Blastochloris viridis: one gene and its partners. The protein of the gene in region 1 interacts with the protein of each later gene in a pairwise test. Links are inferred from orthologs where the notes say so. Each region holds a gene or a part of one and is shown in the gene's direction. Other genes may lie near its edges.

Evidence for each region.
Region 2: the proteins of BVIR_RS00555 (region 1) and BVIR_RS09315 interact in binary tests that used the Escherichia coli proteins (3 or more experiments, as listed by UniProt). The link is inferred for Blastochloris viridis from one-to-one orthologs.
Region 3: the proteins of BVIR_RS00555 (region 1) and BVIR_RS13740 interact in binary tests that used the Escherichia coli proteins (3 or more experiments, as listed by UniProt). The link is inferred for Blastochloris viridis from one-to-one orthologs.

The regions. Positions count from the first base shown.
Region 1 is NZ_CP012946.1:122,471-126,158, forward strand. The notes cover bases 316-3,047. They hold BVIR_RS00555 (P-II family nitrogen regulator), read left to right. Parts: upstream 316-1,378; coding sequence 1,379-1,717; downstream 1,718-3,047. Other genes in these bases: tesB (acyl-CoA thioesterase II), read left to right, coding at 316-970; BVIR_RS00560 (ammonium transporter), read left to right, coding at 1,746-3,047. Outside these bases: more of tesB, read left to right, coding at 104-315; more of BVIR_RS00560, read left to right, coding at 3,048-3,209; BVIR_RS00565 (FtsK/SpoIIIE family DNA translocase), read left to right, coding at 3,432-3,688. UniProt on the Escherichia coli protein: Involved in the regulation of nitrogen metabolism. Regulates the activity of its targets by protein-protein interaction in response to the nitrogen status of the cell.
Region 2 is NZ_CP012946.1:2,109,711-2,113,665, reverse strand. The notes cover bases 559-3,557. They hold BVIR_RS09315 (two-component system sensor histidine kinase NtrB), read left to right. Parts: upstream 559-1,489; coding sequence 1,490-2,626; downstream 2,627-3,557. Other genes in these bases: ntrC (nitrogen regulation protein NR(I)), read left to right, coding at 2,637-3,557; dusB (tRNA dihydrouridine synthase DusB), read left to right, coding at 559-1,493. Outside these bases: BVIR_RS09325 (bifunctional 2-C-methyl-D-erythritol 4-phosphate cytidylyltransferase/2-C-methyl-D-erythritol 2,4-cyclodiphosphate synthase), read right to left, coding at 1-325; more of dusB, read left to right, coding at 456-558; more of ntrC, read left to right, coding at 3,558-3,955.
Region 3 is NZ_CP012946.1:3,153,678-3,158,023, forward strand. Bases 327-3,716 are described here. They hold BVIR_RS13740 ([protein-PII] uridylyltransferase), read left to right. Parts: upstream 327-684; coding sequence 685-3,516; downstream 3,517-3,716. Other genes in these bases: BVIR_RS13735 (hypothetical protein), read right to left, coding at 327-410. Outside these bases: more of BVIR_RS13735, read right to left, coding at 1-326; BVIR_RS17425 (hypothetical protein), read right to left, coding at 3,931-4,311.

The DNA.
Region 1 (3,688 bases):
TTGATCCGTGGTCGCGCTGGCGCCAGTCTGGCTCGGCTGGTCCGCTCGGCTCGGCCGAATCGCCTCGTCGTCGTCCATACGCGCCATCCCCCGGAGTGAACGCATGTCCGCCGCGGTGCAGGAACTGCTCGACATTCTCGATCTCGAACGGCTTGAGGTGAACCTGTTCCGCGGCTCGAGCCCGCAGGTCGGCTGGCAGCGGGTGTTCGGCGGCCAGGTGATCGGCCAGGCGCTGGTCGCCGCCTGCCGCACCGTCGAGGACCGCCTGCCGCATTCGCTGCACGCCTATTTCCTGCTGCCGGGCGATCCGGCGGTGCCGATCATCTACCGGGTCGGCCGCATCCGCGACGGCAAGAGCTTCACCACCCGCCAGGTCAGCGCCATCCAGCACGGCAAGACCATCTTCGCCACCATGGTGTCGTTCCACGGCGACGAGGACGGCTTCGTCCACCAGATGGCGATGCCGGTGGTGCCGGGGCCGGATGAACTGCCGGGCGAGGCCGAGATCGAGCGGCGCGTGCTGCCGCTGATGCCCGATCCGGTGCGGGCCTATTACGAGCGCGAGCGGCCGATCGAGCTGAGGCCGGTCGAGTTCGGCCGCTATCTCGGCCAGCGCCAGACCGAGGGCCGCTTTCACATCTGGGCCCGCATCGCCGACGCGCTGCCGGACGACCCGGTGCTGCACCGCTGCGTGCTGGCCTACCTGTCCGACCTCACCTTGCTCGATGCCGCGCTGATCCCGCACGGCCGCACCGTGTTCGAGCCCGACATCCTGCCGGCCTCGCTCGACCATGCGCTGTGGTTCCACCGGCCGTTCCGGGTCGACGACTGGCTGCTTTATGCCCATGACAGCCCGAACGCCTCCGGCGGGCGCGGCTTCGCCCGCGGCTCGCTGTTCACCCGCGACGGCCGGCTGGTCGCCTCGGTGGCCCAGGAGGGGCTGATCCGGCAGCGCCAGCCGTACGGCTGAGCCTGGATCAACCGCGATCGGTGCCCGCGTGTCCGCGGCAACGATTCGTTAACCACGTTTGTTTGCCATTTTTTAAGAAAGCCCGGCCGGCAGGCGTGCCTGCGGCTGGGTCGCCGCCGACGCTGCACACAATTTAGGCGCGCGAGCGGTTGCTGGGCAGGGGTGCCGGCGGGCTCCTGAACAAATTCTGGGCATTTACCCATTTCTGCGGCGGCGGCCGCCCGCGGCTGAATCGCTTTCCCCTTGAATGTCAGCGCCTTGTGCTGCGCAGTTCGCTTGGCACGGCGTTTGATTCCCATAGCGGCGGGTTTGCCACGGGGGGCACGTGCCTTCGTGCGGAATCACCCGACACGATAGACACCTGGCCGCGTCTTCGGGGCGGCGGGCAACAGCGGGAAACAGCAACCTATGAAAATCGTCACGGCGATCATCAAGCCGTTCAAGCTGGACGAGGTGCGCGACGCCCTCACCGGCATCGGCGTGCATGGCCTGACCGTCACCGAAGTGAAGGGGTACGGTCGCCAGAAGGGCCACACGGAAATCTACCGCGGCGCCGAATACGCCGTCAGCTTCCTGCCCAAGCTCAAGATCGAGGTGGCCGTTCCCACCAGCCAGGTCGACAAGGTGATCGACGCCATCACCACCGCCGCCAAGACCGGCCAGATCGGCGACGGCAAGATCTTCGTCTACTCGATCGAGCACGCCGTCCGCATCCGCACCGGCGAAACCGACACCGACGCTCTGTGATCTTCCGTCCCGCAAGGAGTTGACTGAAATGACGCTTTCCACCCTGCGTCGGGCGCTGCCGGCACTTGCCGTCGTGCTCCTGACCGCCGGTCCGGCGCTCGCCCAGGACGGGCCGAAGGTCGATAAGGGCGACACCGCCTGGATGCTGATCTCGACCGTGCTCGTCCTGTTGATGACGATCCCGGGCCTCGCGTTGTTCTATGGCGGCCTGGTCCGCACCAAGAACATGCTCTCCGTGCTGATGCAGGTGTTCTACTGCGTCTGCGTCGCCTGCGTGCTGTGGGCGCTGTTCGGCTACTCGATGACCTTCACCGGCGACAATCCGTTCTTCGGCGGGTTCTCCAAGGTGTTCCTGTCGGGAGTAACCACGGAGTCGCTGGCCGCGACCTTCTCGGTCGGCGTCGCCATTCCGGAGCTGGTCTACGTCGCCTTCCAGATGACGTTCGCCGCCATCACCGTGGCGCTGATCGTCGGCGCGTTCGCCGAGCGCATGAAGTTCGCCGCGGTCGCGCTGTTCGTGCCGCTGTGGCTGATCTTCATCTACTTCCCGATCGCCCACATGGTTTGGTACTGGGCCGGCCCAGACGCGATCTCCGCGGCCGCGCTGGCGGTGAGCGGTGCGCCCGACGAGGCGGCCAAGGCGGTCGCCCAGGCCAAGCTTGACGAGGTTCTGGCCGACGCTGGCCTGATCTGGAGCTACGGCGCCATCGACTTCGCCGGCGGCACCGTGGTGCACATCAATGCCGGCATCGCCGGTTTCGTGTCCTGCCTCGTGATCGGCCGCCGCATCGGCTACGGCCGTGAGCTGATGTCCCCGAACTCGCTGGCCATGACCATGATCGGCGGCGCGCTGCTGTGGGTCGGCTGGTTCGGCTTCAACGCCGGCTCGAACCTGGAGTCGAACGGCTATGCCGGGCTGGCTCTGGTCAACACCTTCGTCGCCACCGCGGCGGCGGCGCTGGCCTGGATGTTCGTCGAATGGGCGGTGAAGGGTAAGGCTTCGCTGCTCGGCATCGTCACCGGCGCGGTGGCCGGCCTCGTTGCCGTCACCCCGGCGGCCGGCTTTGCCGGTCCGATGGGCTCGATCGCGCTCGGCGTCATCGCCGGCGTGGTCTGCTTCATCTTCTGCTCGGCGGTGAAGAACGCGCTCGGCTACGACGACGCCCTCGACGTGTTCGGCGTGCACTGCATCGGCGGCATCATCGGTGCCATCCTCACCGGCGTCCTGGTCTCTCCGGACCTCGGCGGCGCCGGCATCGTCGACTACACCACCTGCGATACCGCGGGGGTCTGTCAGGTCGGGGCGTACGACATGGCCACCCAGGTCTGGGCCCAGACCAAGGCGGTGCTGGTGTCGCTCGGCTGGTCCGGCATCGGCTCGCTGATCCTGCTCAAGCTGATCGACTGGACCGTCGGTCTGCGCGTCTCCGTCGACAAGGAGCGCGAGGGCCTCGACCTCGTCGATCACGGCGAGCGCGCCTACAACCTCTGATACGGTCTTTGGCCAGTCGGCCGCAGCCCGTATGACCTCGGCGCGGCGCAGCCCGCGCCAACGTGAAGCGGCCCCGGCTCTGAGCCGGGGCCGTTTTAGTGTGTGGTGGCGGTTCCGGACGCAACGGCCGCCGATGGTTAAGCGAGTCTTTACCGCACCCGGCTAGACTGCCTTAGCATTGGCGGCGCTGTGCGCGCCGCCGGCAGTGTTGCGGAGGCGGGCATGCAGCTGATCCGGCGCCGATGGCTGGCGGATCTCCTGACCGAGGAGCTGATCCCGGCGCTGCGCCGATTCGCCTCGCAGCTGGTGGGGCTGTCGATCCTGGCTTTGGTGCTGGCGATGGCGCTCGCCTTGGCGACATGGTCGGTCAAGGACCCCTCGTTCAACCACGCCACCAGCCTGCCGGCCCGCAACCTGCTCGGCACGCCCGGCGCCATCGCTGCCGATCTCGTCATGCAGTTCGTGGGAATCGGCGCGCT
Region 2 (3,955 bases), 2.0 Mb from region 1 along the record:
GCACAACGTCCGGTTTGTAGTGCGCCAAGGCGGCAAGCCCGGCGCGGACCGAGGCTTGGCGGGTGGCGCCGCCGGTCACCGGCGGAAGCACTGCCGCAGGCGCATTCGCCAGCTCGGCGTAAAGCGCATCGTCGGCGGTGCCGATGACCGGCTGCACCAGGTCGACCTCAGGATGGGCCGCGAACAGCGCCAAACTGCGGGCGAGGGCGCACTGCCCGAGCACCGGCTTGAATTGCTTGGGGATATCCCCGCCGGCACGCACCCCGCGGCCGGCGGCGACGATGAGGGCGGCCGTTTTCGGCCGATGGGACGAAGCGAGCGACATCATCCGCCCTGTAGCTCATTTTGACGGTGACGTCAGCGCCGATGAAATGGGCGGCGAACGGACTTGATTGCCGGGCCGTTCTGACTAAACTCTGGGCACAGGCAACATCAGCCTAGTTCATAGGCAATTTATGGTCGCAGTGGCCTCATCATCAAGCACCCCGACGTTACGTATCGGCGGGCTCGCTTTGCCAAGCAATGTGCTGCTGGCGCCGATGGCCGGCATCACCGATGCGCCGGTGCGGCGGATTGCGCTCGCCTATGGCGCCGGGCTGGTGGTGTCGGAAATGATCGCCTCCGGCTGGCTGATGCGCGGCGAGGTCGAGGCGATGCTGCGCACCGAGCGGGTTGAGGGCGGGTTCCATGCCGTGCAGCTAACCGGCTGCGACCCGGCACAGCTTGCCGCAGCGGCAGAAGTCGTCGCGGGGGCCGGCGCCGATCTGATTGATCTCAACATGGGGTGCCCGGCTCGAAAGGTAACCGGCGGCGAGGCCGGTGCGGCGCTGATGCGCAATCTCGACCATGCCGAGCGATTGATCGTGGCGGTGGTCGAGCGGGTGAAGGTGCCGGTCACCGTGAAGATGCGGCTGGGCTGGGACGAGACCTGCATCAACGCGCCAGAACTGGCGCGTCGGGCCGAGGCCGCGGGCGTTGCCGCCGTCACCGTTCATGGCCGCACCCGCCGCCAGTTCTATTCCGGCCGTGCAGATTGGGCAGCCATCGGCCGGGTGAAGCAGGACGTGTCGATCCCGGTGATCGCCAATGGTGACGTCGCCACGGCACAGGACGCCGCCGCCGTGCTCGCGGTGTCCGGCGCCGACGGCGTGATGATCGGGCGTGCCGCTCAGGGCCGGCCGTGGCTGCCGGGGCGGATCGCCCGGCAACTCGCCACCGGTATCCCGGCGGATGATCCCTCGCTCACCGATCAGCTCGAGGTGCTGCGCGGCCTCTATCAGGCGCTGCTTGCCCATCACGGCCGCGCGGTCGGGGTGCGGGTGGCGCGCAAGCATCTCGGCTGGGGACTCGCGGTAGCGGCGGCCACCGCGGATGCGCCGACCGACGTGGTGGCGGCGTGGCGCCAGCGTCTTCTCACCACCGATGATCCCGACCACGTTCACGCAGGACTGGGCGACGCTTTTGCGGCGTTCGCCTGGAAGGAGGCCGCATGAGCGCCGCCGAAAACCGCAAACCGGTCGAACGGGCCGGCCCGACCAACGGCCCCGATGTCGTGCTCAACGCGCTCCCCCACGCCGTGCTGACGGTGGGGCGCGAGGGCTGCATTCTCGACGCCAATGTCGCGGCCGAAGCGTTCTTCCACGTTTCCAAGCCGATGCTGCGCCGCCATCGCCTGAGCGAGCTGGTGCCGTTCGGCAGTCCGCTGTTGTCGCTGGTCGAGGACGTGCGATCGCGCCGCTCGCCGGTTGCGGAGTATCGCGTCGACCTCGGCAGCCCGCGCACCGGCGAGCGCGTGGTCGACATCTATGTGTCGCCGATGCCGGAAGACCCGGGCTGTGTGGTGGTGATGCTGCAGGAACGTACGATTGCCGACAAAATGGACCGCCAGCTTACCCACCGCGGCGCGGCGCGGTCGGTGACCGCGCTGGCTGCGATGCTCGCCCACGAGATCAAGAACCCATTGTCCGGCATCCGCGGCGCCGCGCAGTTGCTGGAGCAGTCGGTCGAGGACCAGGACCGCGCGTTGACCCGGCTGATCTGCGACGAGGCCGACCGCATCGTGAAGCTGGTCGACCGCATGGAGGTGTTCGCCGACGAGCGCCCGGTCGAGCGCGAGCCGTTGAATATCCACGTTATTCTCGAGCACGTGAAGCGGCTGGCGGTGTCGGGCTTCGCCCGCAGCATCCGCTTCGTCGAGGACTACGATCCCTCGCTGCCGCCGGTGTTCGGCAACCGCGATCAACTGGTCCAGGTGTTTCTCAACCTGGTCAAGAACGCGGCGGAGGCGATCGGCCCCGACACCGGCGACGGCGAGATCGCGCTCACCACCGCGTTCCGGCCCGGCGTGAGGCTCACCATCCCCGGCACCAAGACCCGGATCGGGCTGCCGCTCGAATTCTGCGTCCGCGACAACGGTCCCGGCGTGCCGGAAGACCTGCTGCCGCACATGTTCGATCCGTTTGTCACCACCAAGCCGACCGGAACCGGCCTGGGTCTTGCATTGGTGGCGAAGATCGTCGGCGACCATGGGGGGATCATCGAATGCGACTCCCAGCCGCGCCGCACCGTGTTTCGCGTCCTGATGCCGATCTACACTGGGGGCCGTTCCGCCCCGGCACGCCGCTAAGGAGTTTTCGATGCCCGCCGGCAGCATTCTCGTCGCCGACGACGACGCCGCGATCCGCACCGTGCTGAACCAGGCGCTGTCGCGCGCCGGCTACGAAGTCCGCTCCTGCGGCAACGCGGCGACGCTGTGGCGATGGGTCGCCCAGGGCGAAGGCGACCTCGTCATCACCGACGTGGTGATGCCGGACGAAAATGCCTTCGACCTTCTGCCGCGCATCAAGAAGGTCCGCCCCGATCTGCCGGTGGTGGTGATGAGCGCGCAGAACACCTTTCTCACCGCCATCCGCGCCTCCGAGCGCGGCGCCTATGAATATCTTCCCAAGCCCTTCGACTTGAAGGAGCTGATTGCCATCGTCGGCCGCGCGCTGGCCGAGCCCAAGCGTGGACGCCACGTCGAGGAGACTGGCGAGCCGACTGACAATATTCCGCTGGTTGGTCGCTCGGCGGCGATGCAGGACATCTACCGCGTGCTGGCGCGGCTGATGCAGACCGATCTGACGGTGATGATCACCGGCGAATCGGGCACCGGAAAGGAATTGGTGGCGCGGGCGCTGCACGACTATGGCAAGCGCTCGTCCGGACCGTTCGTCGCCATCAACATGGCGGCGATTCCGCGCGACCTGATCGAGTCCGAGCTGTTCGGCCACGAAAAGGGGGCGTTTACAGGCGCCAATGCCCGCTCCTCCGGCCGCTTCGAGCAGGCCGAGGGCGGCACCCTGTTCCTCGACGAGATCGGCGACATGCCGATGGAGGCTCAGACGCGACTTTTGCGCGTGCTGCAGCAGGGCGAATACACCACGGTCGGCGGCCGCACGCCGATCAAGGCCGACGTGCGCATCATCGCTGCCACCAACAAGGACCTGCGCCTCCTGATCCAGCAGGGGCTGTTTCGCGAGGATTTGTTCTTCCGCCTCAACGTTGTGCCGCTGCGGCTGCCGCCATTGCGCGAGCGGGCCGAGGACATTCCAGACCTGGTGCGCCACTTCTTCATGCGGATCGAGCGCGAAGGTTTGCCGGCAAAGCAGCTCGATGCCGGCGCGGTCGACCGGCTGAAGCGCTACCGTTGGCCGGGCAACGTCCGCGAGTTGGAGAACCTGATTCGCCGCCTCGCTGCGCTCTATCCCCAGGACACCATCACCGCCAACCTGATCGACGCCGAGCTATCGCAGCCGGAAAGCGAGCCGGGCGTCGACCAGCCCAAGGCCGACGACACCCTGTCGGGCTCGGTCGAGCGGCATCTGGCGGCCTATTTCGCCGGGTTCGGCGACCGCCTGCCACCGCCCGGTCTCTACCACCGCATCCTGCGCGAGGTGGAGTATCCGCTGCTGTC
Region 3 (4,346 bases), 3.0 Mb from region 1 along the record:
CGCGCCACCGCCGGCGGCAGAGCCACCGCTTTTGCCAGCGGCCGCGCCGCCAGCGCCGCCAGCGGCAGCACCACGCACGATAGTGCCACCGCTTCGGCAAAGCTGGGGTGCCAGACCGTCACCAGCCACGCCCCGGCGAACCACACCACGAACGCCGCGCCCAGCGCCACCGCCAGCGGCGCCCGCGGCGCCAGCGCGGCGTAGGTCAGCACCAGGAGGGCGGTGGCATCGTTGGTGGCAACGCTGGCGACGGCGCTGCCCTTGAGGAAGGCATCGTCGTGGCCAAGGGCGAGGAAGATGTAGGCCGGGCCGGCCGAGATCGGCAGCGTCGCGATCATGCCGCCGATCAGCGGCCCGGCGCGCTCGGCAAGCCGCGAGGCGGCGACCACCACCGCGGCGGTGGCCGCCATCTTGACCGCGAGCGGAAACCAAAACGGATCAAAAGCCATATCGGAACGTTTTTGTTGAAGCCAACGCCGTCGACGACTCCTGTGCCGGGGGTCGGCGCCGCGCCGGAGAATTCCCGATCCGCGCGCCCGCGGCAACCAGGTCATGGCTTCGCGCAGGTGGTGCGGCAATTATCAAGGTTGCCCGGAGACATCCTGTCCCGCACAAACACCTATGATGCCGGCCTGACCCATCCTGGGATGACAGCGCCGCGCCGGTCAGCTATCCCAAGCCGCCATGCCGCGAACCTCGTGCGCCCAGCCACGCAGTCCCCTCCGCAGTCGTGCTCCCCGCCCGTTCGAGGCGGTGTTCGACGAAGCTGCGTTCGGAGCCGATCTCGACGCCATCGCCCAGACGCACCGCGGCGATCCCTCCGCGCTCCGCATGGCGGTGGTGCATCGCGCCAAGCAGGCGCTGGCCGACGGCCGCCGCCAGACCGAGGCGTGGCTGCGCGAGGACGGCCAGGGCCGCGCCTGCGCCGCCCGGCTGTGCGATATGGAAGACGCCCTGATCCGCATGCTCTACGAGCGGGTCGGCGCCGCCATCTACGGCTCGGACCACCATTCCACCTCCGAGCACATGGCGGTGGTCGCCACCGGCGGCTATGGCCGCGGCCTGCTCGCGCCGGGCTCGGACATCGATCTGCTGTTCCTGTTGCCCTACAAGCAGACCGCCTGGGGCGAGAGCATCGCCGAATCGATCCTCTACACCCTGTGGGACATCGGCCAGAAGGTCGGCCACGCCACCCGCTCGATCGACGAGTGCATCCGCCAGGCCAAGGCCGACATCACCATCCGCACCGCGGTGCTGGAGGCGCGGTTCGTGTGCGGCGACCGCACGCTCTTTGACGATCTGATCGCCAGGTTCGACCGCGAGGTGGTGTCCGGCACCGCCTCCGAATACGTCACCGCCAAGCTTGCCGAACGCGACGAACGCCACCGCCGGGTCGGCGCCTCGCGCTATCTGGTCGAGCCCAACGTCAAGGACGGCAAGGGCGGGCTGCGCGACCTCCACACCCTGTTCTGGATCGCCAAGTACGTCTACCGCGTGCGCGAGCCGGCCGGCCTGCTGCAGCAGGGCGTGTTCTCCAAGGCCGAATACAGCACGTTCCGCCGGGCCGAGGACTTCCTGTGGTCGGTGCGCTGCCACCTGCATTTCCTCACCGGCCGCGCCGAGGAGCGGTTGTCGTTCGACGTCCAGCGCGAGATGGCGCAGCGGCTCGGCTACACCGAGCACCCCGGCCAGCGCGACGTCGAGCGGTTCATGAAGCACTACTTCCTGACCGCCAAGGACGTCGGCGACCTCACCCGTATCGTCTGCTCCCAGTTGGAGGAGAACGAGGCCAAGTCGCTGCCGGTGCTCAACCGCTTTGTCCAGCGGCTGATCCCCAGGCGTCGCAAGAGCCTGGGCGATGCCGGCGACTTCATCGTCGACCACGGCCGCATCACCATCACCGACGACGAGGTGTTCGAGCGCGACCCGGTCAATCTGATTCGTCTGTTCTGGCTGGCCGATCACCAGGATCTCGCCTTCCATCCCGACCCGATGCGGCTGATCACCCGCCAGCTCAAGCTGGTGAACGACGAACTGCGCTCGAACGACGAAGCCAACCGGCTGTTCCGCGACATTCTGGTGTCGAAGAACGACCCGGAGACCGTGCTGCGCCGCATGGACGAGGTCGGGCTGCTCGGACGCTTCGTGCCGGAATTCGGCCGCATCGTCGCGCTGATGCAATTTTCGATGTACCACCACTACACGGTGGACGAGCATCTGATCCGCTGCATCGGCGTGTTGTCGACCATCGAGCGCGGCACCGACCCCTCGCTCGGCCTCGCCAACGAGCTGATGGCGGGCATCCAGAACCGCGACCTGCTCTATATCGCGCTGTTCCTGCACGACATCGCCAAGGGCCGGCCGGACGATCATTCCATCCTCGGCGCCCGCGTCGCCCGGCGCTTCTGTCCGCGCCTCGGCCTGACCCCGGCCGAGACCGACACCGTGGCCTGGCTGGTCGAGCATCATCTGACGATGTCGACCATCGCCCAATCGCGCGACCTGTCCGACCGCAAGACCATCGAGACCTTTGCGGGCGTGGTGCAGAGCCTGGAGCGGCTGAAGATGCTCACCGTGCTCACCACCGCCGACATTCGCGCGGTGGGTCCCGGCGTGTGGAACAGCTGGAAGGCGCAGCTCTTGCGCACGCTCTATTACGAGACCGAGCCGGTGCTGACCGGCGGCTTCTCCGAGGTCAACCGCTCCGAGCGCGTCGCCGCCGCCCAGCGCCAGTTCCGCAACGCCATGGCGGAGTGGTCGGCCGCCGATATCGACGCCTATCTCGCCCGCCACTACCCACCCTACTGGCTCAAGGTCGACCTTCCGCACAAGCTCGCCCACGCCCGCTTCGTGCACGCCTCGGAGGCGGCGAGCCGGCTGCCGGCAACCCGGTTCGACCTCGCCGGCCGCGCCGGGGTCACCGAGGTGACGGTGCTGGCGGTCGACCACCCGCGGCTGTTGTCGGTGATCGCCGGCGCCTGCGCCGCCGGTGGCGCCAACATCGTCGACGCCCAGATCTACACCACCACCGACGGCCTCGCGCTCGATACCATCGCCATCTCCCGCGAGTTCCCGGACGATGCCGACGAGACGCGCCGCATTGGCCGGGTGTGCGATGCCATCGAGAAGGCGCTGTCGGGCGACGTGCCGGTGTCGGAGGCGATGGTGCAGCGCGGCGCGCCCAAGACCCGCCAGCGCGCGTTCGACGTGCCGCCCGAGGTGACGCTCAACAACGCCTGGTCCAACCGCTTCACCGTGATCGAGGTGACCGGGCTCGACCGGCCGGGCCTCTTGCACGACCTCACCGCCACGCTGTCGCGACTCAACCTCAACATCGCCTCCGCCCACATCGCCACCTTCGGCGAGAAGGTGGTGGACGTGTTCTATGTCACCGACCTCACCGGCGCGCTGATCACCAGCGCCCAGCGCCAGGCCGCGATCAAGCGCGCGCTGGTGTCGGTGCTGGCGCCCCCGGCCGAGGAACGGGCGCGCCGAGCGCGAACCGAGGCCGGCTGAGAGCCGGCAGTGGGAGCCTGCCGTCGGCTCCGGCCGGCGATTTCCTGAGGCCTTTAGGCAGGTGTGTCCGGGCAAAGCCGCCGTCCCGCTCCCGGCGACGCGAAGATTTCATCTTCGGCGGGTCGAGGTCCGGCGGCAGGCTGAGGCAGGTTCGGGTGATATCAAATCCGGCCGATCAGGCCGGCGTTTTTTCGGCGGATACCGGAAAATCCCTTTCCGATGAGTCTCTTGCAGAACTCGGGCACGTCCGGGGTTTTTCGGTTGGCCTGGCGTGGCCGGATTGGCGGATTTGTGGCGGTGGCACACGAAATCTTGCCTGGTCGGCGCGTTTCGGGCTGTGCGGGCACACGGCGGGTCGATCGCCCGGCTTCCGGCGCGTCTGGCAGCGGGGACGCGACGGCAGCACCCCCGGCTTCAGACGAGGCGACGGACGGTCTGGAGGGCGGCGACGACCAGGATGCCGAACATCAGGTGGCACATCACCTTGGCGGCTCCGCTCACCCGGACCGTCGAGCCGCCGTGGTTGTCCTTCAGGTTGACGTTGACGCGCTCGGCGCTGGAGCGCTGGTCGTAGCGGCCGCCTTCACCGCTGCGATATTCGGCGGCGCGGCGGGTTTTCGCCTCGCGGGCGATCTCGGTCTTCCTTGCCGCATCCGAGCGCGGGTGACTGACAAGAAAATGTGACCGTTCTCTTGCAAACCTGCCGCGGGGCGGCCATAAGCAGCGCCGCAGTCCGCACGGACGGGCAGGCGCGGCGGTCCTGAAGGACCGTCGGAGCTGACCCAGTGCGCGCAACGGGCAAGGCAGTTTAAGGCGGCCAGCGCAGGCAA